3 regions of the Alteromonas sp. ISO5 genome follow, and region 1 is predicted to be linked to each of the others. Evidence: predicted binding sites of a transcription regulator. Region 1 holds the regulator's gene; each other region holds the start of a gene.
What was found. Region 1 encodes FNR, which switches genes on or off when oxygen is low (the NO sensors DNR and NnrR bind a similar motif). Its sites were predicted from a motif close to TTGATCTAGATCAA; they were not measured.
Positions count from the first base shown of each region.

Region 2: a site for FNR is predicted at 4,698-4,711, ahead of AC2T0J_RS16690 (glutamate-cysteine ligase family protein). Genes of this name have one in related genera too.
Region 3: a site for FNR is predicted at 2,405-2,418, ahead of ccmA (cytochrome c biogenesis heme-transporting ATPase CcmA). Genes of this name have one in related genera too.

Region 1 covers NZ_CM176572.1:4,225,238-4,235,975, forward strand. Annotated here, with positions in the region: gene ccoN (cytochrome-c oxidase, cbb3-type subunit I) at 1-651, shown strand, start outside; gene ccoO (cytochrome-c oxidase, cbb3-type subunit II) at 664-1,269, shown strand; gene AC2T0J_RS18865 (cbb3-type cytochrome oxidase subunit 3) at 1,271-1,432, shown strand; gene ccoP (cytochrome-c oxidase, cbb3-type subunit III) at 1,448-2,404, shown strand; gene AC2T0J_RS18875 (FixH family protein) at 2,549-3,040, shown strand; gene AC2T0J_RS18880 (heavy metal translocating P-type ATPase) at 3,040-5,418, shown strand; gene ccoS (cbb3-type cytochrome oxidase assembly protein CcoS) at 5,428-5,631, shown strand; gene AC2T0J_RS18890 (sulfite exporter TauE/SafE family protein) at 5,624-6,292, shown strand; gene fnr (fumarate/nitrate reduction transcriptional regulator Fnr) at 6,319-7,056, shown strand; gene uspE (universal stress protein UspE) at 7,179-8,096, shown strand; gene ttcA (tRNA 2-thiocytidine(32) synthetase TtcA) at 8,219-9,145, shown strand; gene rssA (patatin-like phospholipase RssA) at 9,153-10,130, shown strand; gene AC2T0J_RS18915 (DUF2987 domain-containing protein) at 10,180-10,738, opposite strand, start outside.
Region 2 covers NZ_CM176572.1:3,729,347-3,740,084, reverse strand. Annotated here, with positions in the region: gene moaB (molybdenum cofactor biosynthesis protein B) at 1-91, opposite strand, end outside; gene moeB (molybdopterin-synthase adenylyltransferase MoeB) at 174-941, shown strand; gene AC2T0J_RS16700 (M14 family metallopeptidase) at 951-2,087, shown strand; gene AC2T0J_RS16695 (zinc-dependent metalloprotease) at 2,134-4,482, opposite strand; gene AC2T0J_RS16690 (glutamate-cysteine ligase family protein) at 4,788-6,248, shown strand; gene AC2T0J_RS16685 (M14 family metallopeptidase) at 6,251-7,339, shown strand; gene recD (exodeoxyribonuclease V subunit alpha) at 7,329-9,209, opposite strand; gene recB (exodeoxyribonuclease V subunit beta) at 9,209-10,738, opposite strand, start outside.
Region 3 covers NZ_CM176572.1:84,748-95,485, reverse strand. Annotated here, with positions in the region: gene AC2T0J_RS00435 (hypothetical protein) at 1-2,275, opposite strand, end outside; gene ccmA (cytochrome c biogenesis heme-transporting ATPase CcmA) at 2,511-3,140, shown strand; gene ccmB (heme exporter protein CcmB) at 3,137-3,805, shown strand; gene AC2T0J_RS00420 (heme ABC transporter permease) at 3,805-4,563, shown strand; gene ccmD (heme exporter protein CcmD) at 4,553-4,783, shown strand; gene ccmE (cytochrome c maturation protein CcmE) at 4,789-5,259, shown strand; gene AC2T0J_RS00405 (heme lyase CcmF/NrfE family subunit) at 5,256-7,253, shown strand; gene AC2T0J_RS00400 (redoxin family protein) at 7,250-7,849, shown strand; gene AC2T0J_RS00395 (cytochrome c-type biogenesis protein) at 7,846-8,289, shown strand; gene ccmI (c-type cytochrome biogenesis protein CcmI) at 8,289-9,515, shown strand; gene AC2T0J_RS00385 (MlaA family lipoprotein) at 9,512-10,369, shown strand; gene galE (UDP-glucose 4-epimerase GalE) at 10,408-10,738, opposite strand, start outside.

The DNA.
Region 1 (10,738 bases):
CATTTACACTACACTGCCCTGCCAGACTGGACTCAGTCTCTGGGTATGGTTATGTCGGTGATCCTGTTCGTACCATCATGGGGTGGTATGATTAACGGTATCATGACGTTGTCTGGCGCATGGCATAAACTTCGCACCGACCCTGTGCTGCGTTTCCTGATTGTTTCACTGTCTTTCTACGGTATGTCTACCTTCGAAGGCCCGATGATGGCAATCAAAACGGTTAACGCGTTATCACATTATACTGACTGGACTGTAGGTCACGTACACTCTGGTGCACTGGGCTGGGTTGCCATGGTATCAATTGGTTCTATTTACCATCTGATCCCGCACCTGTTCGGTCAGAAAGCCATGTACTCGACCAAACTGGTTAACGTGCACTTCTGGCTCGCGACCATTGGTGTGGTTCTATACATCGTAGCAATGTGGATGTCTGGTGTACTGCAAGGTCTGATGTGGCGTGCAGTTAACGCTGACGGTACCCTGACTTATAGCTTTGTTGAGTCACTGGAAGCGTCTAAACCTTTCTATGTTGTACGTTTCGTGGGTGGCTGCTTCGTTGTTGCCGGTATGTTAATCATGGCTTACAACACTTACAAAACAGTAAGTGCACCGAAAGGTAGCCTGGTTCCAGAACCAGCCGCGGCATAAGGAGTAGTAGACATGCGTAATCCACATGAAATAGTAGAAAAGAACGTTGGTCTGTTAACTGTTCTTATCTTAGTTGCTATCAGCTTTGGTGCGATGGTTCAAATCACCCCGCTGATGTTCCAACAGCAGGTAATGGAGCCGGTGAAAGGCCTTAAGCCTTACACTGCCCTGCAATTAGAAGGTCGTGACATTTACATCCGTGAAGGTTGTGTGGGATGTCACAGCCAGATGATTCGTCCATTCCGTGCTGAAACTGAGCGTTATGGTCACTACTCAGTTGCTGGTGAGTCTGTATGGGAACATCCCTTCCTGTGGGGCTCTAAGCGTACTGGTCCTGATCTGGCCCGTGTTGGCGGCCGTTACAGTGATGAGTGGCACCGTGTTCATTTGATTAATCCCCGTGATGTTGTTCCTGAGTCAAACATGCCAGGTTTCCCATGGTTAGCAGAAAACACGCTGACCGGTGAAGACACCGCCAAGAAGATGGAAGTTTTCCAGACGCTAGGCGTGCCTTACACAGCGGAAGACATCGAAGGTGCACAAGCGGCAGTAAAAGGCAAAACCGAAATGGAAGCCCTTATTGCATACCTACAATCCCTTGGCACATATCTGAAATAATATGGACCAGGGTACTGTAGGCAGCATTTTTACTGTCATCGTCTTCGTCATATTTATAGGCATTGTATGGTGGGCATTCAGCGGTCGTAACAAGAAAAGGTTCGACGAAGCCGCTAACCTACCCTTTGCCGACGAAGACAAAGAAGAATCAAAGAAAGAATAGCGGGAGTTAACACTCATGAGCATGTTTTGGACAATTTGGATTTCCGTGATCACACTGGGGTCCATCGTCGGATGTTATATATTGCTTCGCTGGAACCTGACCAATTACACAGGTCACCCAGAGGGCGAGTCTATGGGACACGAGTTTGACGGCATTGTTGAAATCAACAATCCGCTGCCAAGATGGTGGACCATTCTGTTTTACGCAACAATCGTATGGAGTTTCTTCTACCTCGCTCTGTACCCGGGATTAGGTTCTTTCGAAGGCTTTTGGGGCTGGAGAAGTTCTAACCAGGACGTACGTTCATTAGAAGAGTCAGCTCAGGCACGTATCGATGCTAAAGAGCAGGGCCTGATTGTTGAGTATGATCGCGAACTTGATTATGCCGCAGAAAAATTTGACCCAATCTTTGAAGCTTATGCTCAGGTGCCGGTTGAAGAGCTGGTAAACAATGAAGAGGCGGTTAAAGTAGGTCAGCGCCTGTTTATGCAGAACTGTTCTCAGTGTCATGGTTCTGATGCCCGTGGTAATACCGGCTTCCCGAACCTGACTGATAACGACTGGCTGTATGGTGGTACCGGTGCCAAGATCAAAGAAACCCTGACTAATGGTCGTAACGCAGCAATGCCCGCATGGATCGATGCCATGGGCGAGCAAGGTATCAAAGAAACGGTAGCTTACGTACTGAGCCTGAGTGGTCGTGAAGTGGACGAAAATCATGATGCACTGGCAGAAGCTGGTAAAGCCCGCTTTATGGCTTGTGCGGCCTGTCATGGTATGGACGGAAAAGGTAACCAAATGCTTGGTGCCCCTAATCTGACCGATAATACCTGGCTGTATGGTGGTTCTGAACGCGCTATCACCGAAACACTGACCTATGGTCGTAACGGTGTTATGCCTTCGTTCAAGAAAACACTGGGTGACAACAAAATTCACGTAGTTGCTACTTACGTGTACAGTTTGTCTCACTAAGATTTTAAAATATAATGCAAAAGCCTCGTTTTTTACGGGGCTTTTTTATTCAACACAATGGTAATGCTCATTCGGATAAAACCCTTTCGGGTGTTATCCGAATTCGTATTAACCGGTTCCATAAAGTTCATCAGGAATGCAGTAATGGAAAAAACAGATACCAAACCCTGGTACAAATACTTCTGGCCGTGGTTTCTTATAGCCGTGCCCTTTTCATCGTTTGTAATGGCCTATTTCTTGGTTAATTTTGCGACCAATACCGAAGATTCTCTGGTGGTTGATGATTATTACAAAGAAGGAAAAGCGATTAACGCCAGTATGGCTAAGGTCGAAGAAGCCCGCCGGTTGCGGATAATGACCGATTTAACGGTTAATGATGGCCAGATTGCGCTGGAGTTTCACAGCGGTATACCCACTACCGGTAACGCCCTGAAACTCAACTTTTACCACGTCACACTGCAGGAAAAAGACTTTTCGCTGTTGTTAACCCGTGATGCAAACGGCGTTTATCGAGGCTTTACCGAGCAGGACACCAGCGGTAAATGGCGCGTGTCGCTAACGCCTGTCGACGATAGTTGGAAAGTACAGCAGGAAATATCTTTACCCCGTGAAGATAAGATTCGATTCATTCCCTAATGAACGTGACAACCATTGAATGCTATCACTGCGGCTTACCGGCAGAAGCTGACAGTCCTTATCATGCCACCATACTCGGTAAAGATCGCGTTATGTGCTGTCCCGGTTGTCAGGCGGTAGCCGAAGCCATTGTCGAGAATGGTCTGGAAGATTATTACCAGTTTCGAACCGAGCCGGCCGCCCGCGGCGATACCGAATTTCAGGCCACACTGGGCAAACTGGCGATATATGACGATCCTTCCCTGCAGGAAGACTTCGTAATCGATGAAGGTAACCACAAACAAATTCAGCTCACAGTAGAAGGTATCACCTGTGCCGCCTGTGGCTGGCTGATAGAAAAGCAGCTGGCCAGGGTAAACGGCATCAACCAGGTGTCCGTAAATGTTTCGGAACGCCGGGCTGCTGTCACGTGGTCAGATGACGTTATTCAACTGAGCGGCATCTTAAAAGCGTTGAAAAAAATAGGTTATGCAGCGCTCCCCTTCCAGCCTGATCAACACGAAGCCTCTTACCAGAAAGAACAGAAGCAATTTCTTAAAAAGCTTGGTCTTGCCGGTCTGATGACCATGCAGGTCATGATGCTAATGACCGGTCTGTATTTTGATCTGTTTGGCGCTATCGAAGCCGAAACCCGCCAGTATTTTTACTGGGTGGCACTGGTGCTTACTACACCCGTGGTCTTCTATTCTGGCAGTACTTTCTATCTGGGGGCAATCAAAGCTATCAGTGCCCGCACCGTTAATATGGATGTGCCGGTTACTATCGCGGTGTTCGGTACTTATATTGCTGGGATTAAATCCACCTTGCTGGAAACCGGTGACGTGTATTTTGAATCTATCTGCATGTTTATCTTTTTATTGCTGTTAAGCCGTTATCTGGAGCACCGATCCCGCCATCGGGCTACACAGATTTCAGCCAATATGATGCAATACATCCCGGTCACCGCGCACCGGTTGAGTGACGATGGCAAAGTGGAACCCTGTCTGGCAAAACACCTCGTCGTGGGAGATAAAGTATTGGTTAAAGCCGGTGAAACGATACCGGTAGATGGGCGTATCATCGATGGCGCTTCAGCCATTGATGAGTCTATGCTCACCGGGGAATTTGAGCCGGTGCTTAAAGACGCTGGCGCAGCGGTATTCGGCGGCACGGTGAATCAGCAAAATACGTTAACCATTGAAGTGCATCAGCAACTGAAATATGCGCTGGTAAATCAGATAATTCGTTTGCAGTCCACCGCTATGGCTAACAAGCCTAAAGCGGCGCAAATGGCAGATTCTTTTTCGCGTTATTTTGTCATGGCAGTACTATTGATTAGTGCCCTCACCTTCGTCTACTGGTCTGTTCGGGGTAACGATGAGGCATTCTGGATTGCTATCGCGGTACTGGTAGCAACCTGTCCCTGCGCGCTTGGCCTGGCTACGCCATCGGCATTAACCTGCGCGATGGCCAGACTCAATAAACAGGGTATATTGCTTAAACGTGCCGATGCACTGGAGCAAATAACCGGTATCGATACCATCGCCCTGGATAAAACCGGTACCCTTACCGAAGGTAAATTTGGCATTGCCGATCGGTGGTTTGCCAATCCTGCGCAAGCGGATTACCTCTACACCGTTACTGCCAGCCTTGAATCCCACTCTGAACACCCTATCAGCAAGGCATTTTCGGCCAGCGAACAGTTTGCGGTGAGTGATTTTGAGGTCACTGCCGGCGGCGGTATTCGCGGCATGGTAGACGGTAAGCAATACCTGCTTGGATCAGCGACATTTACCCAGGCCGATCCCTCGGTTATACCGGTGACTGCCAATGTGTATTTAGTTTGCGATGGCCAATGCCTGGCTGCCTATGAAGTCACTGACAATCTAAAAAGCGATACTGCCGAGACGCTCGCCGGATTAAAGAGCTTCCAATTGGTGCTACTAAGTGGTGATACCCAGCATAACGTGGATAAACTGGCAGCTAAACTGCCCCTGACAGTAGCTACCGGTGAACTGACACCAGAACAAAAATATCAGGCGGTGCAGAAACTACAGACTCAGGGTCATAAGGTCATGATGCTGGGTGATGGTATTAACGATGCGCCGGTACTTGCGAGTGCAGATGTCTCGGTTGCCGTTGGAAATGCCACTGACATTGCCCGCAATGCAGCGGATGTAGTGTTGTTGAGTGAATCGCTGACTACGGTGCCGACGCTGGTTGACATTGCGGCGAAAACCCGGCGTAAAATTCGCCAGAATATTCTCTGGGCGCTGGGATACAACCTGTTGATCCTGCCTTTTGCGGTTTCCGGCTTACTGTTACCGTGGATGGCCGTGATCGGTATGTCATTAAGTAGTATCATAGTGGTTTCAAACTCGACCCGATTATTAAAGTAAGGCGGTAATGTGAGTATTATTTATGTGCTGATCCCGTTAGCAATTATTCTGGTCGCGGTGGCCCTGGGCATTTTCTTCTGGGCGGTAAAATCCGATCAGTTCCAGGACCTTGAGCGCCAGGGTTACAGCATTCTGTTCGACGACGACTTACCCGAAGAAGAACGCAAGCAACAAGCCAAACCGCAGGATAAAGCTAACACCGATAATGAGTGATTACAGCTTTATTTCGGCATTTGTAGTTGGCTTGGCCGGCTCACTCCATTGCGTTGGCATGTGTGGTGGCATTGCGGGCGCCTTGCGAGCAGCAGTGCCAGGCAGTCAGCCACCACTACCCTATATACTCAGTTATAACCTCGGGCGCATTACCAGTTATGCCATTGCCGGAGCCATAACCGGCGTACTTGGCCAGGTTGCCCGTGCCTCAGTAAGCCATGGTCTGATGATATTTCAGTTGCTTAGCGCCGTAATGCTGATTGCCATGGGCTTATACCTGGCCCAGTGGTGGCGTGGTCTTGCCCGCCTTGAAAAACTGGGCAACGGACTGTGGCAACGCATTCGCCCATGGTCTAAACAATTTATTCCGTTTAAATCGCCGCTTTCGGCATTTCCTTATGGTTTTATCTGGGGCTGGTTGCCCTGCGGACTGGTTTATTCAACCCTTACCTGGGCATTAGTCAGTGGTGATGGTTTATATGGTGCGGCAACAATGACCGCCTTCGGACTGGGCACTTTTCCGGCGCTGATTGCCGTAAGTCTGGGAGCCGGCTGGTTATTAAAGCTCCTACAACACCCGAAGACTAAGTCATTGGTCGCAATTTGCCTGATAATATATGGGGTTTTCTTGATTTACCGCACCCTAAACGGTAATAATTAAACGACGCCCACACGGAGACGTAATCTATGTCAAAAGGCTCAGAATTTTCGATTCATTGTCAGAGCTGTAGTTTCAGCCATTTGTGCCTGCCTGTTTCGTTAAATAAAAGCGAACTCGATTCACTGGATGATATTATCGAGCGTAAAAAACCGCTTCATAAGCACGATAAACTGGTTAAGGCCGGTGATAAATTTAACTCACTTTATGCAGTGCGTGCCGGCTCATTTAAATCTTTTGTTAGTAGCAAGGATGGCGAAGAACAAATCATTGGTTTCCATTTCCCTGGTGATATTATCGGTTTTGATGCCCTGCGTGAAAACGCTCATCAGAGTTATACTCAGGCGCTGGAAACGGCGATGGTTTGCGAGTTACCGTATGAAACCCTAGATAAAATGGCGGTGCAGTTCCCTAAATTGCGTCATCAGATAATGAGCTTTATGAGTGCCGAAATTAAGCAGGATCACGATCTGATGATGTTGCTGAATAAACGTACCGCCGAAGAGCGCCTGATTTATTTTCTTGCGCATCTATCCAAACGCTTTGAAGATCGTGGCTTTTCGCCTCGTCAGTTTAACCTGAGTATGACCCGCAACGAGATTGGTAACTACCTGGGCCTGACCGTTGAAACTATCTCTCGCCTGTTAACACGCTTCCAGAAAGAAGGCATTATCAAGGTTGACGGCAAACTGATCACTATCATCGATTTTGAAGCGATGGATAATAAACTGCATAGTATGGATATCCCCTCTACCACTATCAATTAATCTGTTAGTGAGCTGTTTTTCTCTGGTTTTTTATCATTACTTGATCCCAGACAAATCTGAAACTGGAGAAACAGCTGCTCACGTCGTACACTCTTAATGAATACTTCCTTTGGAGAGTCGTTATGATTGAATACAGCAATATTCTGGCCGTGGTAGAACCTGAAAGGGAAAACCAGCCCGCTATCTCCAGAGCCATTGAACTGGCTGAAAAAACTGGCGCGTCCATCACCGCCTTAATGACCATCTACGATTTTTCCTACGAAATGACCACCATGCTTTCCGGTGAGGAGCGTGAGGCCATGCGTCAGGCGGTTGTGAATGAAAGAACGGTCTGGCTTAAGGAACAACTGGCAGAGTACAGTCAGCCCATAGAGGCCGCTGTGGAATGGAATAACCGCCCTTACGAAGCCATCATCAAATATGCTATCGCCAGTAATGCCGACATTGTCGTCAAAGCAACCCGTTCTCATGATGATTTACGCTCCGTGATCTTTACCCCCACAGACTGGCATCTGGTGCGTAAGTGCCCTGCGCCGGTGCTATTGGTTAAAGAGCACGACTGGCCTCAGGATGGCAAAATTGTGGCGGCAGTCAACGTGGGTACGGAAGACCGCGAACATGCTCAGCTAAACGACCGACTTACTACCATAGCCCTTGATTACGCCAGGTTATTGAGCGGTCATGTGCATCTGGCTAACTGCTATCCGGGTACGCCGCTTAATATTGCCATTGAGGTGCCTGAATTTGACTCTGAATCTTACAATGCGTCGGTTAAAAACCACCACCTGGAAGAAATGGAGAAACACAGTAACCATTACAATATTCCACTGGATAACTGCCATGTGAAAGAAGGACTCCCTGAAAAGGTCATCCCTCAGGTTGCCAAAGAGCTTGATGCGGAATTGGTGATCATAGGCACAGTTGGACGTGTAGGCATCTCTGCTGCGCTGATCGGCAATACCGCTGAACATGTCATCGATGAACTCAACTGTGATGTACTGGCAATTAAACCCGACGGCTTTGAAAGCCCGGTAAGCTAAGCGCCGGTTTCCGTGGCAGGTATCCGTTACTGCCACGGTATGTCCCGGGCCTTATTCGGGGATGCAGCCTATCCTTGCTTCACGTATAATGGCGCCCATTGCAATATGGGTCTTTCTTTATCATGAGTTTACACATCAATAGTGCCTCGCCGGCAACGCAAACCAAGCAAAAATACAGCTTTAATAAATTACAAAAGCGCTTACGTCGTAATGTTGGCAAAGCCATTGACGATTTTGGCATGATCGAGGATGGCGACAAAGTAATGGTGTGTTTATCCGGTGGTAAGGACAGCTACACTATGCTGGATGTACTTATGTATTTGCAGCGAATAGCGCCTATCAGTTTCGACATTGTGGCGGTTAACCTCGACCAGAAACAGCCCGGTTTTCCAGAGCATATCTTACCGGATTATCTGCAAAGCCTGGGCGTTGATTACCGCATTGTTGAGGAAGATACCTATTCCATTGTAAAGGATAAAATTCCGGAAGGTAAAACGACCTGTTCACTTTGTTCTCGTTTACGGCGCGGTATTTTATACCGGACAGCAACTGAACTGGGTGCGACAAAAATCGCGCTGGGCCACCACCGTGACGACATGCTTGAGACCTTGTTTCTTAACATGTTTCATGGGGGCAAGTTAAAGTCCATGCCGCCTAAACTGGTTAGTGATGATGGCAAGCATGTGGTGATCCGCCCACTGGCGTATTGCACAGAAAAGGATATTGAAAAGTATGCTGCTGCGGTTGAATTTCCCATCATTCCCTGTAACTTATGTGGTTCACAGGAAAACTTGCAGCGACAGAACATCAAAATGATGTTGCAGGACTGGAACAAAAGGTTTCCGGGCCGCATCGAATCCATGTTCAGGGCGATGCAAAATGTTACCCCGTCGCATTTGGTTGATAGAAACCTTCATGACTTTAAAGCCATAAAAGCAACAGGTGAAGTACAACCAGAGGGTGACATCGCCTTCGATGCCCCCGAGTTTGAACCTGAGAACCGCTCTGACACTGCAGACTCCATCAATATCGTAAACCTGACGGAATAAAGTTACTATGAAAATAGGCATCGCTCTGGGCTCAGGTGCAGCCCGTGGATGGGCTCACATTGGCGTGATCCAGGCATTGGAAAAACTTGGCGTTAAAATCGACGTGGTGGCAGGTTGTTCAATTGGTGCCTATGTAGGTGCAGCCTATGCCAGCGGCCGACTTGACGAATTAAAATCCTGGGCTTCCTCGTTAACCGAATGGCAAACGCTGAGTTTAATGGGGATTGGCATTCGGCGGGGCGGACTGGCGAGCGGCCAGAAGGTCTTTGACAAGCTGTCAGACGAATTTTGCGCCCCTACCTTCGAAGCTATGGACAAACCCTTTGCCTGTGTTGCCACCGACCTGTATTCAGGTCGCGAAGTCGTTTTTAATCGGGGCGATGTCGGTAATTCGGTACAGGCGTCCTGCGCCATTCCGGCGTTATTTTCACCCATCGCCTACAACGACAGATGGCTGGTAGACGGTGCCGTAGTCAATCCGGTACCGGTAAACCTGTGCCGTCAGTTAGGCGCTGACTTTGTCATAGCAGTAAACCTGAATGCCGATTTCAGACCATTGCAGTTAGCCCGGGAAACCGCCAAGCACGAAGAAACCCAGGAAAAGAATGAACATTTCTTCAAAAAAAGTCAGGATGTAGTGCGCCAGTGGTTCTCACCAGAACCCAAAGACAACAGTAAACAGGCACCTGGCATTTTGAGTGTGATGAGCAGCTCGCTGGAAATTCTTCAGGCCCGGGTGACGCGCTCCCGTCTTGCTGGCGAGCCACCTGACATTTTGATTGAACCAACCCTGACCGATGTTGGGTTAATGGAGTTTCATCGCTGTGCGGAGCTTTGTGAAACCGGTGAACAGGTGGTAAAACGCCTGGCTGAACAAATTCGTTATCAACTGGTGCTAGATGAAGTCTTATCGCCATCAGAAGTGGATCCTGATGCACTGGAGGCACCCAAAGCACCGGATGAAGTAAACGAAGAAATCAGTTAATCACAAAAAAGGGGCCGGATAAGCCCCTTACCTTTATCTCAGCTTGTCCTTAGCGTTTTGCCAAGGCCGTAATACGCAATGGCTCAACAGGTAGTTTTAGCGATTTCCCCTGCTCTAACCATGCGTTATCCAGCATTAACATACCGTTAGTAATTGCTGGTGCACCGGGCACCTGCGCATCGAGTTCATCGTCACTAAAACGAAATGTCAGGCCTTTAACGGAAGGCATCATAAACGACAGGAATCCGCCCATTTCGTTAAAGAAAGCTTCATATTGTTGCTTAATATAGGCCAGATCTTCTGCAGTGTATTCGGTTTTTATGTATTCAGCGGTAGTTTCTATCTGCACCGACATATCACATAGATTAGCGGCTTCGCCAAGATCTATTACGACTGCTGCATCCGCTAACTTAAGCGCCCGTTCTTTGGGCACTAAGAAGCGCTGTTCAGGCGTAACGGTCAGGGGAATATCCTGCTTCTGAGTAACAATGGTCGCCTGATTAACGGGGCATAAATCACTGGTACCAACTCTCAAAAAGCCAAAGGCAAACTGCAGAGCAGAGGTATTTTCGTCGCCTATTTTATTAATGTGGCTGTAAAAGCGTTTA
Region 2 (10,738 bases), 500 kb from region 1:
CCAGATACTGACCAGATGTATCGGTATCGAGTGTGCGGGTGTCTGATACAGTTAAAATAGCAATTGCCAGTGATTCAGAAGCGGTAGTCATGATGATCCTTAAAAATCTGCTGCGACAGGACTGTCGAATTGGTACATTATGCGTTGAAATATAACAGGATAAAAGTCTAACCATGGCAGATACGCTAAGCTATCCCCAGGCGGTCACTTATAATCGCCATATTGTGCTGCCCCAGATTGACCTGGCAGGCCAGGAAGCACTACTCAATGCCCGGGTGCTGATCATCGGTATCGGCGGGCTGGGTTGTCCGGCTGCGCAACTGTTATGCAGCAGTGGCACAGGTCAGCTTACCCTGGTCGACGATGATAAGGTAGAAGCGTCCAACCTGCCCAGGCAGCTACTGTTTAACCGCGCTCAGGTCGGCCAGTTTAAAGTACACGCCGCCCGCGACAGGTTACACGAACTCAACCCCGATTGCCGCATCAATACTGTTACCACAAGACTTGACGATGAAGCACTTCAACGAACCATTAACGAGCATGATCTGGTGCTGGACTGCACCGATAATGCGGCCAGTCGCCAGCAAATAAATGCCATGTGTTACGCGCAGCAGCGTCCGCTGGTAAGTGGTGCGGCCATTCGTTTTGAAGGTCAGTTACTGGTGGTTGATCCGCTTAACCACAGCCCTTGTTATCAGTGCATTTCCCGGCTGTTCAGCGAACAAGAGCTGTCCTGTGTGGAAGCTGGTATTTTTGCACCAGTAGTCGCCACCATAGGCACTCAACAAGCACACATTGCCTTGCTATGGCTCATCGGCAAGCAGGTTTTACCCGCTGGCCAGCTACTCACTTACGACGGCCTGTCGCTCAGCTGGCAACAATTTACGGTGCCTGCCGATCCGCAGTGCACGGTTTGCCAACACACTAAAATAACCAAATAAAGAATCGTTATGCTCAATCAGGTAAATAAACAACATATCAAGGTCGCCCAGAATGCATCAGGCCGTAGCATGAATGTGCCGGTCTATCGCATTAAAGGGCAGCGGCCGGGGCCGAAAGTGTACATCCAAAGCTCTATTCACGGCGCCGAAGTTCAGGGTAACGTAGTGATCTATCACCTTATTCAGTGGCTGCAGGCGATGCCCATTTGCGGCGAAATTGTGCTGGTACCCAACTGTAATCCGGTGGGCACCAACATTAAAGCCGGAGAATATACCCTTGGCCGGTTTGATCCGGTCAATGGGACAAACTGGAACCGGGGTTATTATTACGATCCCGATCAGATAGCAGCCTTTGTTAACACGGTTACAGCAGAAGAATCGGTGACCTCAGTCAAACAGCGCTTTCGGGATCATTTGCGCACTGCCATCGCCAGTAAGCTCGCCAGCCCCTGGGGGCTGGGCCTTGCTCAGCAGCTTAATCTGCGGTTACAACAGTTGGCTCTGGATGCCGATTTTGTGCTGGATTTACATAACGGGCCGGTTTCAACCCGCCACATTTATATTCCGGAGTATGCCCGCGAAAGCGCAAAAGCGTTTAACTTTCCTCATTGTATATTTATCCCCAACGTCTTTGCCGGGGCCCTGGATGAAGCCACTTTTTGCCCCTGGTGGACCCTGACCGACGCCCTCAATAAACGGGATAACCGTGATATCGATTTTGGCATTGAGGCGTTTACGCTGGAAATGGGCAGTCAGGAAGTAATTGATTTTACCGAGGGTGAAATTGATGCCCGCAGCATTATCAGTTATCTCACCGTGAAAGGCTTATTACCCGAAAGTCAGGTTAAGCCGGCGGCCATGGATCGCATTGGCGTAACGCTAAAAGATTATAAAACTCTGTTCACCCGTTGGGGAGGCATGGTGGAATATTGTGCTCAGCCCGGTCAGCACATAAAACAGGGCGAGTTACTGGCCCGCGTGCTGAACATCGACGAACTGGATAATGATAAAGGCAGTCATGACATCCACGCCCCCTGCGATCTGATCCCCATGCTGCATTTTCCTTCAGCATCGGTGCTCAGTGGTACCCAGCTGTACAAATGTTTCACCGAGTATGATTACCTCACCCGGCAACAGGACGCATAAAAAGAGGGCCAAACAGCCCTCTTCTGATATACATGAAATCACTTGTTCAGATTGGCGAGCCCGGTGGCAAAGGCTTCACTTTGAAGTCCATCTGCCAGTCGCCGGTATCAAGGTAATGGTCCAGGTAATGCTCCAGTGCCCGGTAGCCCGGCACTTCATCTTCATCTTCCAGCCACTCTGTCAGCGTCATCAGTTCTGCGGTAATCGCCAGCTTCACTTCCGGTGACGTGGCTTCATTTTGCAGCGACTGCATGACGCTTTGTAACGCAACCATTTGCAAGCGGGCCACCAGATTATCACTCGGTTCAGGCTGACGATAAAAATGCACTGAGAAAATTTTACGGATCAAATCATCAACACCAGGAATACTGGTCTGGCGGCTGTGTTGATAAGCCAGGCGATTTAATCGCTCAGGGTGTAACAGTAGTGCCAGGCTGAACGCCGCAGCGCTTTCCGCAGCGGAGATCGGATCGAACACCCGGCCTAATCGGCCATTGAACTGTTCGCGGGTTTCTGCTTCTTCAAAGATCGGCGGTGTTATGAGAGTTAACAGACGCTCCGGCATTTTAAGCACCTCCACGCTCGACGCATCAATTAAACGCATCATCGCCTCAACCTGGGTTTCTGAGGGGACCAACTTAACCCCCATGGGCTTATCGAGATCGCCTTTATTCTCATAGAAGTAGTGTACTCCACCCACCTGTTTGGCCACGGCTTCAAGCTGGTAACGGTGCAACAGATACACCGGCACCAGTGCATTTTCCAATGACGACAGGCTGCGTCCTGCAGCAATAGTATTGAGGCCCATATTGGCCAGTGCAATATCACGAACCTGCAGCAAGTGATCGTATTCAGCCAGCGGGTTAGCTCCGTTATCCCACATATGGCCATCGGATGACCCGTGACGGGATGCTCTGGCATCAGCGTCAGACTTATATTTCAGTCCGGCCTCACGAGCTTCCACTACCATTGCCTGCAGGGCTTCTGCACTATCTGTGCCCTCCGTAAAGTCCTGATAACCGTAAGCAATGACATAATTATCCCATTCTCCCATGCCGGTATCATAGGCATTAGCCAACGATAGCTGATTGCCTTTAATCTCAATTTTGGGGTGCGGATAATCCATCACTGATTCACGGCCATTTTCGCTGGCGGCGAAGTTGTGGGCGATGCCCAGCGTATGGCCAACCTCATGAGCAGCCAACTGACGAATGCGTGCCAGCGCCATTTCTTTTTGCTCTTTGGTTGTCTCGCTGTTACCGCTAAACGGACTGGTTAACCCCAGCGCTATGAGGTAATCCTGGCGTACCCGCAGTGAGCCAAGGGTGACGTGACCTTTGATGATTTCACCGGTGCGCGGATCCACTACAGACGAGCCGTAAGACCAACCACGAGTGGCTCTGTGTACCCAGTTGATTACGTTGTAACGCACATCCATTGGGTCAGCACCTTCCGGTAATACTTTTACCTGAAACGCATTTTTATATCCGGCCGCAGTAAACGCCTGATCCCACCAGCTTGCGCCTTCGCGTAAGGCACTCATTACGGGCTCCGGGATCCCAGGGTCGAGGTAATAAACAATCGGCTCAACGGCTTCACTGACCATTGCAGCGGGATCTTTTTTGGCCAGCCGGTGACGGCGAATATAGGCTTGCTCCAAAGGTTCAGTAATGGGCGCAGAATAATCCTGCCAACTGTGTTTCCAGTAGCCGGAAAACGGGTGGAATTCACGCGGCTCATAGCCGTCATCGGGCAAGGCGATAAAAGAATGGTGCATGTGCACACTGACACTGTCGGCATCCGGTGTGACCTGACGTAAATACGTACCGGTCCCTTTGCCACCAAAGGTAACCAGTGCTTCCAATTCCGTATTTAAAGGGAACGCTTTGGTGCGGGGCAGATACACGCCACTGCGTTGCGGGTCAGCTTTAAAACTGCCTTGCTGACGGCTTTTTAAACGTTCTGCCACGCCGTGAATATCGCTCAGTAACTGACTGGTATAGTCAATTAATACGCTGTCATCATCACTGGCAACAATCGTGAAGCCAGCGATAACCGAATCGGCAAACGCTTCATCGATACTGGCTCGTTCGGCCGGGTTATCGGCACTTGCCCGGTACTCGGTATTCAGTTGCTTGAGCAGTAGCTTATTGCCGTAACGCTCAAACTGCACCAGGCGCGTGGCACCCAGTTGCCCACGATCCAGGCCAATATCATTGGAGCCCACGCCATGGGGCAGACTAGACTGGAATAACAGTGGGTCATCGAGCGCCTCGATTTGCAGGTAAACCTTATCGTCTTCACTGCTGTAGTACACGGGAATAAATCCCGCTTGCTTTTGCATATCTTTGGTAAAGGATGCGATGGTCTTCGCCCATACAGGCGAAACGACCATCAGCGCCAGGCTGGCTAGCAGAATATAAACGCGCAAAGGATTCCCTCCGGTTTTTTACATTTTTATCAGTGTTTTCTTGACTATTACGCTACCCAAACCAGAGGCATAAATCCAGTCACGACTGACCAAACCGCCATAACCGCCGACCAATCACGCATGGAGTTTGTTGATTTATCGCAAACAATAAGATGCCGTTCAACCAGTTGTGATCTGGCTTGATCTGTATCAAGGAGCTATTTGCCGCCTGTCGTTACTCTGCTCTGCGATACGCTACACTTAGCATTGTTAACTGACACAGAGAAAGCATGGGTCTTAATTTTCAACAACATGATTTTACAGACACCCAACGTGCACTGTTCGACCAACGGGTGCAGGCACAACTGTGCGAAGTTAAACACGAGCTCAGTCGGGACTGCTACAACCGCGACGAAGTCAGTCTCGGTGCGGAGTTAGAGTTTTATCTGGTTAATCGGCAGTTCAACCCGGCGCCTATCAATGAAGCCATTCTCGGTAAAGCCCGTATCGATGGTCTCCAGGAAGAGTTAAATCAATACAACCTGGAGTTTAATCTTGAGCCGGTCAATGCAACTGGCAAACCCTTCTCCCAGCTTCAACAACAGTTAGACAAAGCCAGCCGGGTGGTCGACCAAACCGCCAGTCTTTTCGATGGGCACGCCATGGCAATTGGCATACTACCTACCCTGGCCGGCAGTCATTTAACCGAAGACTACCTTACCAACCGGCCCCGTTATAAAGCGCTCACCCAGGAGCTCAGCGAACAGCGTGGCGCGCCATTCGACATTGATATTCATGGCCAGGATGTGGTGAGAACGACCTGTGATGATGTCACGCTGGAAGGCGCTAACACCTCTTTTCAACTACATCACCGCATCGCTCACAGCCGGTTTACCGATTGCTATAACACCGCCCAGCTTATCTCGCCGTTGGTGCTGGCTCTGGCCGGAAACTCGCCCTTCTTTATGGGCAAACGACTATGGCAGGAAACCCGTATTGCGCTGTTTAAACAAGCTATCGATTACCGCGATACCCAGGCGACCCAATGGCGTCAGCCAGCCAGGGTAAGCTATGGTCACGGCTGGTTACGCAACGGTATCATTGATTGTCTGACCGAAAGCGTTGCCCTTTACCCGGCGGTGTTGCCTGTGATCTCAGAGCGGTTAATCGGGGCCAGCAAACTTTTTGCCGAACTCAATTTACATCACGGTACCGTATGGAGCTGGAACCGTGCAGTGTTCGAACCGGGTGAAAACGGTCATGTTCGGATTGAATACCGCAGTCTGCCAGCCGGCCCAACCAATCAGGATATGCTTGCCAATGCCGCCTTACAGATTGGACTGGTTGAGGCACTGTCGGAGCACATTGAAGAGTATTTACAGCGCCTGCCTTTTCGCTATACCGAATATAACTTTTACCGCTGTGCCCAGTCCGGCCTGAATGCACAAATTCTGTGGCCACAAAAGCATCAGCATCAGCTGAAGGAATATAAGGTCACCGCAATTTTGTCAGATTTAATTGGCAACGCAGACGATGGACTGGCAAAAATCGGGGTCAGCCGCGAAGAGCGGGATCATTACCTTGGTATTATCGAGCATCGCCTGGCCGCACGGCAAACCGGCGCCCTGTGGCAGTTAAACACCTATAAAACCTTAATGAATCAATATTCTGAATCAAAAGTACTTGGCGAACTGTGTCGCCGGTACTATCAACTGAGCCACAGTGGTCAACCTGTGGCCTATTGGGAGTAGCAATGGGAACCGCCAGATTAGCCACACCTGCTCTGCCCGGCTTTAAAATACTGCATGCGCCGACACCACAACAAATCCCTGACTCCAGCGTCAGCTTTCTGCAGATGCTGGGCGGACCGGCGATTATCTTTGTGCCCGGCAGAACCCGCCGGAAACGAGCGATCACAACCCTGTTACACGGTAACGAACCGTCCGGCTTTCAAGCCTTACACCGCTTGTTGAAAGAAGGCTTTAAACCCTATGCCGATACCACCTTTATTGTGGTTTCAGTGGATGCCGCCCTGCATGAGCCTATGTTCACCCACCGGGCGTTGCCGGAAAACCGTGATATTAACCGTTGTTTCAAGCCACCCTATACCGATACGCAGGGTATACTGGCCAAACAGATACTGGATTATCTGGTGGATTTAGCCCCCGAAGCCATAGTTGATGTACATAATACCTCCGGCAGCGGACCAGCTTTCAGCGTCTCCACCCGACTGGGTACCGAGTATACAGCCCTGGCTTCGCACTTTACCCGGTGGTTTATCCATACCGACATTGAGCTAGGCTCGCTGATGGAAGTGCCTTTTTGCTGTCCCATCGTTACCATCGAATCCGGTGGTGCCATGGATGAGCTGGCTACCTTAAATGCCTACAACGGCTTACGTTCTTACCTGATGGCTGAGGATGTCTTTGCCCCGCGTCAGGATATAGAGCTGCTCGAACAGCCCAAACGTCTGGAGATTCATCGTCATGCCACACTGGCTTATGCAGAACGGCCAGTATTCGGCGCCAATGTCACCATCCGCCAGGATATTGAACAACGTAATTTTGGCATTACCCGGCCAGGAGAGGTATTAGGCTGGCTCGATCATGCTCGCTTAGAACATTTCAGGCTGTCAGGCCAGCAACCACAGGAGTTCCTGAGCGACTATTTTTGTGCCGATAACAGCGAACTCACCGTCACCCGCCCGTTGAAATTTTTTATGGTTACCACGCGTAGTGACATCGCCAAATCCGATTGCTTGCTGTATTTCGTGGATATCAATAATCAACTGACCACGTCCAAACGACAGCAGCACCTCAGTGAGGTGCCACTTAGCGATTAACGCCAATAGCCTCAGCAAGTAGCTGTGGCAAGCCCGTTTTGCGCTGCTGACGGCGGGCCACCACGTCCTGCAAAATCGCCTGGGTGGTCACCAGCACTGCGCCGGTTTTCGCCCGGGTCAGGCCGGTATACACCAGCTCACGGCTGTACAGGCTGGCAGCCTGACGGGAAGGCGCTTCCGGCACCAACAATAATAACCGGTCAAATTCGGAACCCTGAGATTTATGAATAGTCATCACATACACGGTTTCATGCTGGGGCAAGCGCATAATTGGTATTGCCCGGAATAGACCATCTTGCCCCGCGAACCAGGCTTTTAGCACTCCACGTTGATCTGGCCAAATTAAGCCGATGTCGCCGTTGTACAGGCGCTGGCCATGATGGTTTTCGGTGATCATGATTGGCCGGCCTTGATAGAAGCCGCGGGTATCGCCTGGCGACAATAAGCGTTCAATGCGCTGATTAAGCGCCAACGCCCCCCACTCTCCATGCCTGAATGGTGTTAGCCAGCGTCCGGCCTGCAAATGACTCATTGCTACAGGCAGTGAATCAGCCTGACTAATGGCCCCAAACCAGTTTACTGCCAGTTGATTAAAATGGTTATCCAGCGCGTTAAAACTGCTGGTAGCTACGCCTTCAACATCGTGCATCTGGCTGGCTTCCAGTGCTTTTAACTGAGGCCACACCGCATCAATCTGGCCGATATTCATGGCGCTGGCCACCTCAGCCAACTGACCACTGAAGCGCTGCGCCACGCGCAGGGCGAAATGCATGGCCACCGGCCTGTTGTCAGCGCAGACGGTTAGCGGCGGTAAATGCGGGCACAACCGGGCAAACTGCTGCGCAGAAGCTTCATCAACACCGCCCGATGAATCACTATCCGCTAAGTCAGACTCCAGCGCGGCAATAATATCGCCCAGAACATTTCCCGCCTCTACCGACGGTAACTGTTTCGGGTCGCCCACCAGGATCACCCGGGTATGCGGTGCCAGTGCCCTGAACAGGCGGGTCATTAAGGCGAGATCGATCATTGAGCTTTCGTCGACAATGATCACATCCGCCGGCAGCGGGTTATGCTGAGTAAACCGGCTTTGAATCCCCCAACGCGGCATGCCCAGTAACCGGTGCAGCGTCATGGCGGGCTGTTGTATGGCGGCGCTGTACTGCGATAGTGTCGGATGACCGGCGAATTGTGCCAGGGCGGCATCCACTGATTCAGTGAGTCGTTGGGCTGCTTTACCGGTAGGTGCTGTGAGCACCACATTTAATGTGCCCCGCCAGGCCACCTGCAACGCCATCAGTATGCGAGCGACGGTATAGGTTTTACCGGTGCCTGGGCCGCCCGATAACATGGCAAAAGAGCGGTTGATACACAGTGCGGTAGCCACCTGTTGCCAGTCCTGTTGAACACTTTGCTGGACTGGGTACAAACTTGGCCAGGCTTGCAATAACGCCGCCATCTGCTCTTCAGTTAATGGTTCTGGTGTGCTGCGCGCCGCAATGCTCGCAACCAGTTGCTGCTCGAATTGCCAATAGCGGGCGGTGTACAGGCGTCCGTTATACCAATGCAGCCGCCCGGCCATCCCAGGGTGTTTAACCAACGCTTGGGCTTGCGATAGCAACTCATCCTGCTGAGCAAATATAAATCCGCTATCGGGCTCATCACTATGGGCAAAATAGTGCTCACCGGCCAGCTCGCTCACTACCAGACAGCTGTTGCCCATCCGTTGGGCCCGACTGAGCGCCAGCAATAAACAAAAGTCGGTGTCATTTTCGCTGCCGATGAGTGCGCTAAGCTCCCGGGCAAAGAAGTAATCAATGGCTTCAATATCCGCCAGGCGCGCGGTACATAAGGAATAACTGGCAAACATCACAGAGCCTCCTGCATCACGTTACCGGTTAGCGCCAGTTCCATTTCGCCGATCAAATCCGCGGATAATGGATGGAAAAACACCCCGGTGCCGGGCGGAAAAGCGCCAGACATACCGCGCAGGTAAAAATACGCCACGCCACCAAAATGGGTGTCCGGATCATAGTTCTCAATACGCTGAACTAAAAAGCGGTGTAGTGCCACACTGTAAATCAGATACTGTAAATCGTAGTAGTGCTGCTGGTTGTTTTGGTTAAGTTTGTACGGTTGATAATCGTCGGGGCTGTCACCCAGCATGGTTGACTTATAGTCAGCCACAAAATAGCGGCCATCCACACAAAAAATCAAGTCGATAAAACCATGCATCATGCCCTCCAACCTGACGCCTTCAAGCACCGCGGGTAAGGCTTCAGCGCCATGAGACCGGCGATGTTGCTGTAAAATCCGGCCAACGGCGCGGCGATCAGCGTTATGCAGAGGAAAATAAAACTCCGCTTCGCGCAGGGTATCGACCATGGCTAAATCAGCCAGTTTCACTGTACCAGCCCCGGTGAGTTCAAGGGGCGTTGTCAGCACCTCGTCGAGCCAGCTAAACAGTGCGTCACACTCGGCTTCGTCTATGCCATAGCGACGGGCAACTGCAGTACCGGTTTCCGCCCAGTCCGGCGCACTGAAATCAGTCACTTCCAGTATGTCATGTAATAAATTACCGCTTTGGGCACCCGCTTTAAGCTGAAAACGCAGCGCTTCACTCTTTGCGGTCTCTGGCAACGTATTGTTCTCTGCCGCCACCGCTTCTGCCTCACGATGGCGGAATGCGGTGTGCACCGCCTGACGGGTAATCGCTGAGAACGAGTACAGTCGCCAGTTATCTTCCAGGGTCCGTTCAAAGGTTGCGCATTTAAGTTTAACCGCATCAATTTGCGCCGCCGGCAAGGCCTCCTCAGACACCTCACTAATCAGTGCGGTATGACCGTCGCCTTCCTGTATCAGTGCTTCTATAGCACTACGCCAATCATCAAAATCCGCCCGGCGCATCATTTGTCCCAACGCCGACTGGTCGCTGAGCTTATCTTCCCCCACGCCCAGATAACAACGGTGAGAAGCCCGGGTGATGGCCACATACAATAAACGCATAGATTCCGCTTCCCCTTCGCGCCGCACCCGCATCAATACATCCGGGGCTGCGCCAAGCGCCATTTGCTGCGCGGCGCTGTGCGGATCGTAATAGCGCAACACCTCTGACTGACTGTTACCAAACTTCACGGGGTCTCGGTATTCACTGGCAAAAGGCACAAACACAATGGGGTACTCCAGGCCTTTTGAACCGTGCTGGGTGACTATCTGGATCAGCCGGGCATCACTTTCGAGTCGTTGAATGTGTTCCTGTGCCTGCTCTGGCTGACGCACCTGACGGTGCAACCAGTTAAGTAAATGACCGGGTTGGTTATAAGTTCTGGCAGTCTCTTCGAGCACTTCAGCGAGATGCTGATAATTGGTCAGGCTACGTTCAGCCTCTTGTTGGTGCGG
Region 3 (10,738 bases), 1.1 Mb from region 1:
GTATCTGATAAGGCCGGTTAGCCAGCGTCTCGGGTATCTTACCCAATTGCAGTTTGTGTTCCTCAACAGTTAACCCAAGTTGTTTAAAGCGTTTGAGTAAAAAGGGCAGGGTTACGCACACCTTTTCGAGCAGAGCCTGGTTTGACGAATAAATATCAAGATAAAGCTGTTCATCACGGATTTTCGCTTTAGTGAGCAGTTCTCCCTGCTCACCGATATCGAGCTTCATGGTGAGGTGCCATTGCGTTTGAGCCGTGTCGTTTTGTTGTTCCGGCTGTCGTTCACGCTCACGACGGATTAGCAGTTCAGCCGGTTTTTGCTGGGGTAATAATCCGGGCAGCACATAATAAAAGCTATCATTGCCTTGTAACGTTTGCTCCATATTCCCAAGCTTGGCACTTTGGTGGCCGGCTAGTAACCCTTTAAGCTGCTTGAGCAGGTTTTGCTGGCTGTCGAGTTGGGCAAATTCCCTGACCTGACGCCCGGTAATTGAACCTAGCAGGCTGTTTGGTGAATTGCCTTTCGGTGCAGTCGCTCGTTGCCGATTAAGCGCCTGATCGATATCCTCATGGGTTTTAAAGTGTCTGCCAAGCAGTGACAACTGTAATAGCTGAATCAGGCCGTTTAAAAAGCTCTGTCCTGGCGGCGGTGATGAAAGTGTTAGCGGAGACTGAAGCCAGGCCGGCGAAGTGATTAGTTGTTTCAGTGCCGAGCTCAGTAGGGCTGAGTCGGTGCTATTTCTCGCTGCAGCCGGCTCGGCTGAACCACCCAATTCGGGCTGGAGCTGTGATGGCTCTGCTGTTGGTAATTTGTTGTTTGTTGAAAGGTTCAACTGTAACTGTTCAATCACCGAGTTGATGGGTCTGGCAAGGGCTGGATTAGCACTAGCGAACTTTTGCAGCGCGGTGGTGAGTACACTAAGACTGACTTGCGACGATTCCGTATTACTGACATTAATCCTATTTGCTGATCGTATGAATTGCGCCAGAGCTGTTTGGACCTCAGCTGGAAGCTGCGCCAGTTTATGTTTCGCGATACTTTCTACTTCTGTCGGTATCGCAGGCTTATCCAGCTCGTTGTTTATGGTTGCTGAATGGAACATTGCCTGCTGGGGTTGTCTGCTGTCCGTTTTCGGCATACCGGCGCTAAGCCGCGAAGATGATGTTTGCTGCACTGATTGCCTGGTGGTTATTTCAGGCTGTGCGGGTAAAGGCGTAAAAGTGACCTGAGGGATACTCTTGGCGGTAGTACTTTGAATATTTAGCTGCCCAGTTTGCTGTGGGCTAATTTGGGGCGCTAATCGGCTCATGGGCTCGGTTGATGTTGTACTGACCGCTAGTAGCTGTGTCTTATAGCCGGTGATGGTAACTTCACTGCCTTTAATACTCACTGTTGCAGGTAGCATCGGACTCAGCTGCTGAAATGATTTTGTCGCTGCAGGCGATAGTGACTGAGTTACCCAATTGGCTAGTTTAGGCGGCTCTACGTTGAGAGGCATTTGTTGGGTAATCGCCTGAGTGAGCTTACTGGCAAGGGGCGAATTCACCGGCACGTTAACACTTCGTTGCACACTAGTCAGGATACTGGCACCAGGAGCAGGCGCACTGGCTTGTGCTGTCGTTGCAGATGGGGAAGGCGGGGTTATTTGCACCTTTAACTGATTTTGCCGCGATGAAACGGTCAGTGATACTGTTGCCGGTAAAGCCGCTTTGTTCGCGGAGGGACTGGACAACGCTGCATCGCTATGCCTGGCCGCTTTCGCTAACGGAATATCGATAATCAATGGCCGCGCTGTGCCGGCATTGACCCTTATTGAGGTATTGTCTTGTTGGATAACCGTGGCCTGCAGCGTGACCGGCGCAGTGAAAGAGCGGGTTAATGCCGTCATAAGTGACTGAAACTGCACCTGGGATACCCGTTGGTGAATGGTTTCCGGCGATATTTTGAGTAACGCTGGTAATGCCGCAGCTCCGGAATGCGGCGGCAACACAGTTTTAAACGGGACGGAGGAACCCTGCGGCGGTTGGATCGGTGCTTCAGTGGGCAGGCGCACCAACAGCAAGCTTTCTGCGCTGGACACGCGCACGGCAGGACTAACCTGCAGTAGTTGCTGGTTTGTAGCCATGAATACACTGGCAATATTAACCGGTGACGCCCTGGAGGCCTTTTCCGGTCCGGCAGATGTTGTCGACATTTTTGCTGCGGTAGTGGCGGCAGCCTGCACAGGCTGTAAAACCTGAGCAATTCTGGCTATTGTCTGGGTTTTTGTCGCCACACTTGATGACTCTGCAGTATTGACTCGACTGCTCTCGGAGCTTGCTTGTGGGGGCAGATTGGATGATTGCATAAGTCGTTATCGGCAGACAGTTTCAACAGTTAAGTATAATGTCAATCATGCCAAAGATTGAAATAGATCAGAAATTTGCCGATCCGCCCTTTGGGTAAGATGCGAAGCGGCTGGTTTATGATAGAATGCGGCGGATTTTTTTGCTAACAGAACGGGATACATCTTGGCAGGACTTGCAGCAGACAATTTAACCTGTATTAAACGTGACAGAGTGTTGTTTTCTGACCTGTCGTTTAGCTTATCGCCCGGTCAACTTATTTACCTGCGGGGTCCCAATGGCGCAGGTAAAACAAGTTTGTTACGGATCTTAACCGGTTTGTCAGCGCCAGAGGGCGGCCAGCTACTGCTAAATGACGAGCCGCTGGATAAAGTGCGGGATAGGTTTAATCAGCAACTGATCTATGTGGGCCACAAGGCAGGTATTAATGGTGCACTAACTGCTATGGAAAATTTGCGCTTCTGGTGTGCACAGCACGGCACTGATTTTGTTGCACAGCGGGCCTATCAGGTGCTTGCAAGGCTCGGACTGGTAGGGCTCGAAGATGTGCCGGTAAGGATACTTTCAGCCGGTCAACAGCGACGGGTCGCCCTTTCTCGTTTATGGTTGAAACAAGCGACCTATTGGATCCTTGACGAGCCGTTTACCGCGCTGGATACCGATGGCATTGAATTGCTCGAAACGCATATGCGTGAGCATGTTGCCAATCAGGGTGCCATTATCACTACCTCGCACCAACCTTTGAGTGAACAGGCCGGCCCATTTACTGAGTTAGTGCTGGAGTATCAGCTATGAATACGTTGATAAACGGTATCTTTAAGCGGGATATGGCGCTGGCTTTTCGCCAGCGTTCTGAGCTGGCGCAACCACTGATGTTTTTGTTAATGGTTATTACCCTTTTTCCCCTGGGCATTGGACCAGGGCCGGTAACCTTGCAAAAGATTGGTCCGGGTGTGATATGGATTGCGGCGATCCTGTCCTCATTGCTGGCCATGGAACGTCTGTTTCGTGACGATTTTTGGGATGGTTCGCTGGAACAATATATGCTGAGTGGCCAGTCTGTCGCGGCAATTGCCGCGGTTAAGGTAATGGTTCACTGGTTGGTGAGCTTCTTCCCTTTGGCGCTTTTTTCGCCGTTATTGGCACTATTTTTAAACCTGACGGTCGATATGTATATCGCGTTAATGCTGACCCTGATACTGGGCACGCCGCTTCTTTCGCTGGTGGGCGCGATAGCGGTCGGATTAACGGTAGGATTACAGCGAGGCGGAGTACTGCTGGCACTTCTGCTAATACCGGTTTTCATTCCGTTATTGATATTTGCCACCTCGGCGGTAGATTCTGCGGCACTCCAATTACCTTACCGGGCACAACTTGCTATTATTGGCGCCATGCTGATGCTGGCAATGGCAACAGCCCCCTTTGCAATTGCTTATGCACTTAAAGTGAGTCAAAACTGATGTGGAAGTGGTTACATCCGTATGCAAAACCTGAACGAGCGTATCAACTGTGTGTGACGCTGCAGCCCTACTTTCTCTGGCCTGGCATCTTATGCTTATTAGCCGGCAGTCTCTGGGGACTGGCCTTTGCGCCCCAGGACTATCAGCAGGGGGATTCTTTTCGGATTATTTATATTCATGTGCCCAGCGCAATTTTGTCGATGAGTACCTATGTGGCAATGGCGGTTGCCGCGTTAGTTGGCATTGTATGGCAATGGCGAACAGCTTTCATGGCCATGATTGCCATGGCCCCCGTTGGGGCTGTGATTACATTTATTGCGCTGTTTACCGGGGCCGCCTGGGGCAAGCCCATGTGGGGCACCTGGTGGGTATGGGATGCCAGACTCACTTCTGAATTAATTTTGTTATTTCTTTATCTTGGTGTGATTGCCCTATACGGCGCGTTTGAGGATAAACAACAGGCGGGTAAAGCGGCAGGTGTAATGGCCCTGGTTGGCGTTGTGAATGTGCCCATTATTCACTATTCGGTTGAATGGTGGAATACCTTGCACCAGGGCGCGACGATCAGTAAGTTCGATAAGCCTTCCATTGCGCCTGAAATGCTTTGGCCTTTATTGATCGCTTTACTGGGTTTGGCCTTATTTATTGCAGCAGTGACCGTAATGCGTATGAAAAATGAAATTATTCGGCGAGAATACCACCGCCCCTGGGTGAAAGACCTGGCGGCGCGAGCGCTCGGAGATGATCATGCAGTTTAATAGTTTACAGGACTTCCTGGCCATGGGCGGCTATGCCCTTTATGTTTGGCTGTCATTTGGTGTGTCGCTGCTGGCGCTGGTTTGGATAGTTGTCGACAGTGCCGGCACCCATAAAAAGTTGTTGCATAACGCTCGTGAAGAACAAGCGCGGCAAGCCCGCATTGTGGCGGCGCGAAAAAATCAGGCATTGCAATCTGAATCACAACAGACAGGTAGTTAAGCAGTATGAATCCAAGACGACAAAAAAGACTCGCGGCCGTTGGTGGCATTGGTTTACTGATTGTTGGTGCGATCACGCTTATGCTATTCGCATTAACCGACAATATTGATTTGTTCTACACGCCCTCTGAAATTGTCGAAGGCAAGGAAGGGGTGAAACCTACGGTCGGTCAGCGCCTTAGAATTGGCGGTATGGTGGTCCCGGGCACTGTGAGTCGGGATTCAGAATCATTAGCGGTCAGTTTTAATCTTATCGATACCGGTCCGCAGGTGACAGTGCGTTATGCCGGTATCCTGCCTGATTTGTTCCGTGAAGGGCAGGGCATTGTTGCTACTGGTATACTATTGGAATCCGGCGTTATTGAGGCCGAGGAAGTGTTGGCTAAACACGATGAAGAATATATGCCGCCAGAACTTGCTGAGAAAATGAAAGGTATTAAGCATGTTAACCCCATTCAAGGAAATACAGGCTCGTGATCCCCGAAATAGGTAATATTGCGGTCGCATTGGCGCTGGTAGCGTCTATTTTATTGTCAGTCTACCCGTTATGGGGAGCGTTCAAAGGGCACAACGCTATGATTGGTACGGCGCGCCCGCTGGCTATCGCCATGTTCAGTTTTACTGCCCTTGCGTTTGGCTGTTTGGTTTATGCGTTTATCACCGACGACTTTTCTCTCAATTATGTCGCACAGAATTCTAACAGCCGTTTGCCGGTGTATTATAAGGTCACGGCCGTTTGGGGCGGGCACGAAGGCTCGTTTTTGCTCTGGGTGCTGATGTTGTCACTGTGGACAGTGGCCGTTGCTTTGTTTAGCCGCGGTATACCGCAAATTATGATTGCGCGTGTACTGGCAGTACTTGGTATGGTTTCCGTTGGTTTCTATTTGTTTATTCTGCTGACGTCCAATCCTTTCGACAGCATGTTGCCTTATTTCCCGGTGGATGGCCGCGATCTTAACCCATTGCTGCAGGACTTTGGCATGATCATTCACCCGCCCATGCTTTATATGGGGTATGTAGGGTTCTCAGTGGCTTTTGCGTTTGCGGTTTCTGCATTACTTTCCGGTCAACTGGACTCTACCTGGGCAAGATGGTCCCGGCCATGGGTGATTGCCGCCTGGAGTTTCCTGTCTGTAGGCATTGCTCTAGGAAGCTGGTGGGCCTATTACGAGCTTGGCTGGGGGGGCTGGTGGTTCTGGGATCCGGTAGAGAATGCTTCCTTTATGCCCTGGTTGGTGGGCACTGCATTAATGCACTCCCTGGCGGTAACTGAGAAACGTAAAGCCTTCAAATCCTGGACGGTGCTGTTGGCAATCGCCACCTTCTCGTTAAGCTTACTGGGCACCTTCTTAGTGCGTTCCGGCGTGATTGTCTCGGTACACTCCTTTGCCAGCGACCCGGCCCGCGGACTATTTATTCTCGGCATTCTGGTGCTATTAACCGGCTTTAGTTTAGTACTGTATACACTGCGTGCTCAGCAATTAAAGAGTCCGGGCCGTTACCAGCTGTTTTCCCGTGAAGTATTGCTGATGGGCAATAATGTGTTCCTGTGTGCGGCAACACTGGTTGTTTTGCTGGGGACTTTATTACCGCTGATACACAAAGAGCTTGGGCTGGGCTCTATTTCCATAGGCGCCCCATTTTTTAATCAGATGTTCACGCTGCTGATTGTACCCTTTGTGTTGTTTTTAGGCCTTGGTCCATTGACCCGCTGGAAGCATCAACCGGCGTCACAGGTACAAAAAACGTTACTATTTGCCTTTGGCTTAAGCGTAAGCGCCGGGGTTTTAATTAACTATACCTACGATGCTCCAACTTACATGGCTGCACTGGGACTGGTGCTGAGCGCCTGGATTCTGATCACCACGACTTTAGAAGTGGTACAACGGGTGTCCGCCATGGATACCAGCCTCAGTGCTTTTGAACGACTACGTAAGCTCACGCCCAGTCACTGGGGGATGATCCTTGGCCATCTGGGCTTCGCTGTGACTCTGATTGGCATAACTCTGGTCAGTAATTATGAAGTGGAAAGAGATGTTCGGATGATGCCGGGCGAGTCAGTCACCTTGTCAGGCTATGAATTTGCCTTTCGCAAGGTAGAGCAGCGAACCGGGCCAAATTATACTGCGGATGTGGGTATATTTGATGTATACGAGTCGGGTGACAAGCTGGTACATCTTGAGCCCGAGAAGCGCCTGTACCTGGTACAGCGTATGCCGATGACGGAAGCCGGTATTTATTCGACGCTGTTCAGGGATTTGTTTATTGCCATGGGTGAGCCCCTCGACGATGGTGCCTGGGCGATACGGGTTTATATCAAACCCTTTGTGACCTGGATCTGGGCTGGAGCTGTAATCATGGCTATTGGCGGGATTTGCTCGATGAGTGATAAACGCTATCGCATGGCTAAAGTCGCTAAAGTGCGAACTGCGGTGCGCAGTGTAGCAAGCAGCGAGGGGGCTAAAGCATGAAAAAGTTAATGATTTTTGGCGTGCCGCTGCTGGCGTTTCTGGTGCTGGTGGTGTTTTTGTTCAGCGGCTTGTTTTCTGATCCCAGAGAACTCGACTCCCAGGTTAAAGGCAAACCCATGCCTGCTTTTTCGCTGCCGGATCTGATGAATCCCGAAACGACTTATACGCCTGAAGTGTTCAAAGGGAAGGTGACCCTACTGAATGTCTGGGGTGTGTGGTGCGTAACCTGTGCCGTGGAATTACCCTATCTGACCGAGCTCACTGAGCAAGAAGGGATCAGCATTGTTGGCTTGTATTTTGACCAGGATCTTGATCCGGAGTTTGGCACTAAAACATTAAACCGCGTGCAACAGGAAGTCGAAGAGATCACCAACCGGTTTGGTAATCCTTACCAGTTTCATATTTTCGATGTGTACCGTGATACCGCATTGGACCTGGGCGTGACCGGTGCTCCTGAACATTTCCTTATCGACCATAATGGCGTGATCCGCATGCACCATATTGGCGATATCAACGAACGTGTCTGGAACAATAAAATTGGCCCGTTATACGCTCAGTTACAACAGGAAATGGCGCAGGAGAATACAGCTGAATGAAAACAGTAATTCTGACGGTCTTATTACTTATCTCTGCATCGGCTGTGGCGACTGAGGATAGCTATGAGTTTGATACGCCGCAGCAGCGCCAGCTATTTCTGTCATTAACCGAAGAGCTTCGCTGTCCAATGTGTCAGAACCAGAATATTGCCGATTCTGACGCAATGATTGCCCATGATATGCGCCGTAAGGTATATAACCTGGTGAGACAGGGCAAAACCGGTGATGAAGTGATTGACTACATGAAAACCCGCTACGGCGATTTTATCAGCTATAAGCCACCGGTAACGCCGGTGACCATGTGGTTATGGCTGGCGCCGGTGTTATTCGCCTTACTGGCGTTTGTGATGGTTATCGTTCGACGCAAGTCGACACCGCCGGAAGATATGGCCGCTAAGTTGGCCAAAGCTGAGGCGATGTTAAAGCAGGGTGAGAAGTAATGTCGTGGATGTTTATTGGGGCTGTCGTTGTACTGGTAGCCGTGTTGGTCCTGCTGGTTGGTTTACCTTGGCTGAAGCAGCGGCCGGAACAGGAAAACCTGACCCAGGCTAACATTGCCGTGGTCAAAGAGCGTTTAAAGGAATTGCAGCGAGAAGTCGACGAAGGCTTGCTTAGTGAGCCGGATATGCGCCAGGCCAGTGACGAAATTAAGATTTCCTTGGTAGAGGAGCAGCAGGCAGAGTCTAAAGGTTCGGCAAACGCTTCTTTCGTCTTGGCTTGTGGCGCTTTATTAGCGTTGCTCGTCGGTGGCTTTGCTTATTTCAAAGCCAGTAATATTAATCATTTGCAGGATGCTCAGGCTGCGCTTGATGCGTTACCTAAGCTCAGTGCCAAGCTAGCTGATGGTCAAGGCGAAAACTTCACGCCGCAGGATTTTCAGCAGTTAACGCTGGCTATCCGTAAACGCTTGCAGGAAAACCCTGAAGACGGTCAGGGCTGGATGTATCTGGGCCGCATCTGGATGGCCCTGAGTCAGACAGAAGAAGCCTACGCGGCACTGGAGAAAGCGCTGCATTTCTCACCTGATGACGAAAACGTGCGCATGACTTATGCCCGTGCATTGATGATGAGCGATGATAAAACGCAGCTTGAAAACGCCCGGCGATTATTAGCCTCGCTGCTTGAGGGACAACAACAAAATGATAACCTGGTACTGATGCAGGCGGTCGTGGCGGGGCGGCTAGGCGACAAGGAGCTATTAGCCGATAGTCTGGCCAGGCTGGAAGGTAAGTTACCTGCTGACAGTCCTATCGCTATGCAGCTATCCGAGCGTCTCGACAGTTTGAATGGAGTGCAAGCCGCAAAAGCGGCAGTTACCGGTTTTAACCTGACTGTAGAGATCAGCGAAGAGTTGGTATCAAATCTACCAGATAGCGGGTTTTTATTTGTGTTTGCCCAGGATGCGAACAGTGATAACCGTATGCCGGCTGCGGTGTTAAGGTTACCTTTAGAGAATTTACCGTTAACGGTGACGTTAACCAGCGAGAATGCCATGGCGCCCAATTATTCATTGGAGCAGCTTTCGACAGCCCGCCTGATTGCCCGTATCTCGAAGGATCAGGAAGCACCTGCTCAACCTGGCGATCTTGAGGGCACTATGGAGGCTGCAGTGGCAAACGGTAAAGTTATCGATCAAACCATCGTAATCAACAAGGAATTAATGTGACATTATCTATACGTCGCTTTTCGTTATTTCTCTTCTTCTCTGGTGCTTTGTTTATCTCAGGTTGCGCCAGTAATAATGCCGAGCAACAAGCTGAGGTTGACGCGCCGGCAAATACTGCCAGTGCGTCATCGGAATACTCTGATCCACGCGACCCGCTGGAGAGTGTTAACCGCGTAGTATGGGATTTTAACTGGGAAATCCTCGATAAGTATCTGCTGCGTCCTGCCGCAACGACCTATGTCACCGTAGTTCCAGGGTTTGCCAGAACCGGTCTGTCTAATGCGGTAGAAAACCTTGGGGAGCCTGCTAATATGCTAAATAACCTTTTGCAGGGAAAGGTAGGGCCATCCTTCGATAGCTTTACCCGTTTTGTTATCAACTCCACAGTAGGTATTGCGGGTTTCTTTGATGTCGCGGGTGCCATGGGGTTGCAGCGTCAGGAAGAAGAATTTGGTGAAACCCTGGGTAAGTGGGGCGTAGGAAGCGGACCGTTTTTAATGATACCCGCCAGGGGGCCAAGCGATCCACGTAGTTTCACCGGGGATATTGTTGATAATCTTTATTTTCCAATGACGCTGATGACCGGCAACCTCAATGTATTGAGATTTACGGTAGGTGCTCTGGAAGCCCGTGCTCAGTTACTTGGCCAGGAGGGTCAGATCGAAAACGCCAGGGACCCTTACGAGCAGGTTAAAAACATCTATTTTCAGAATCTCGAGTTTCGGGTGACCGATGGCAAAAACCTCGACACGCAGCCAGATGAAGAAGAAGCCGAAGAGTTCGACGAATTTGAGGCACTATTTGATGATGTGGATCTGGAAAGTGAGCCACTCGATGCCGAAACGGATAATTAGATAGCTAAAACAAAGGCGCATAAAGCGCCTTTGTTATTTTAGTGGTTATAGCCCTGCGGATTTTGCGACTGCCAGTGCCAGGCATTTTTACACATATCTTCGAGGGTCTTCTGCGCATTCCAATTTAGCTCGGTCGCCGCTTTGGTTGGATCAGCATAGCAGGCTGCTACATCACCCGAGCGACGCGGTGCAATTTTATAATTGATAGGTTTGCCGCAGGCTTTTTCGAAGGCTTTAATCATTTCCAGTACTGAAAACCCCTGGCCGGTACCCAGATTATAAATATCCAGTCCCATATTGAGGCTAAGACGTTCAATAGCTTTCAAATGGCCATTGGCCAAATCCTCTACATGGATATAATCCCGCACA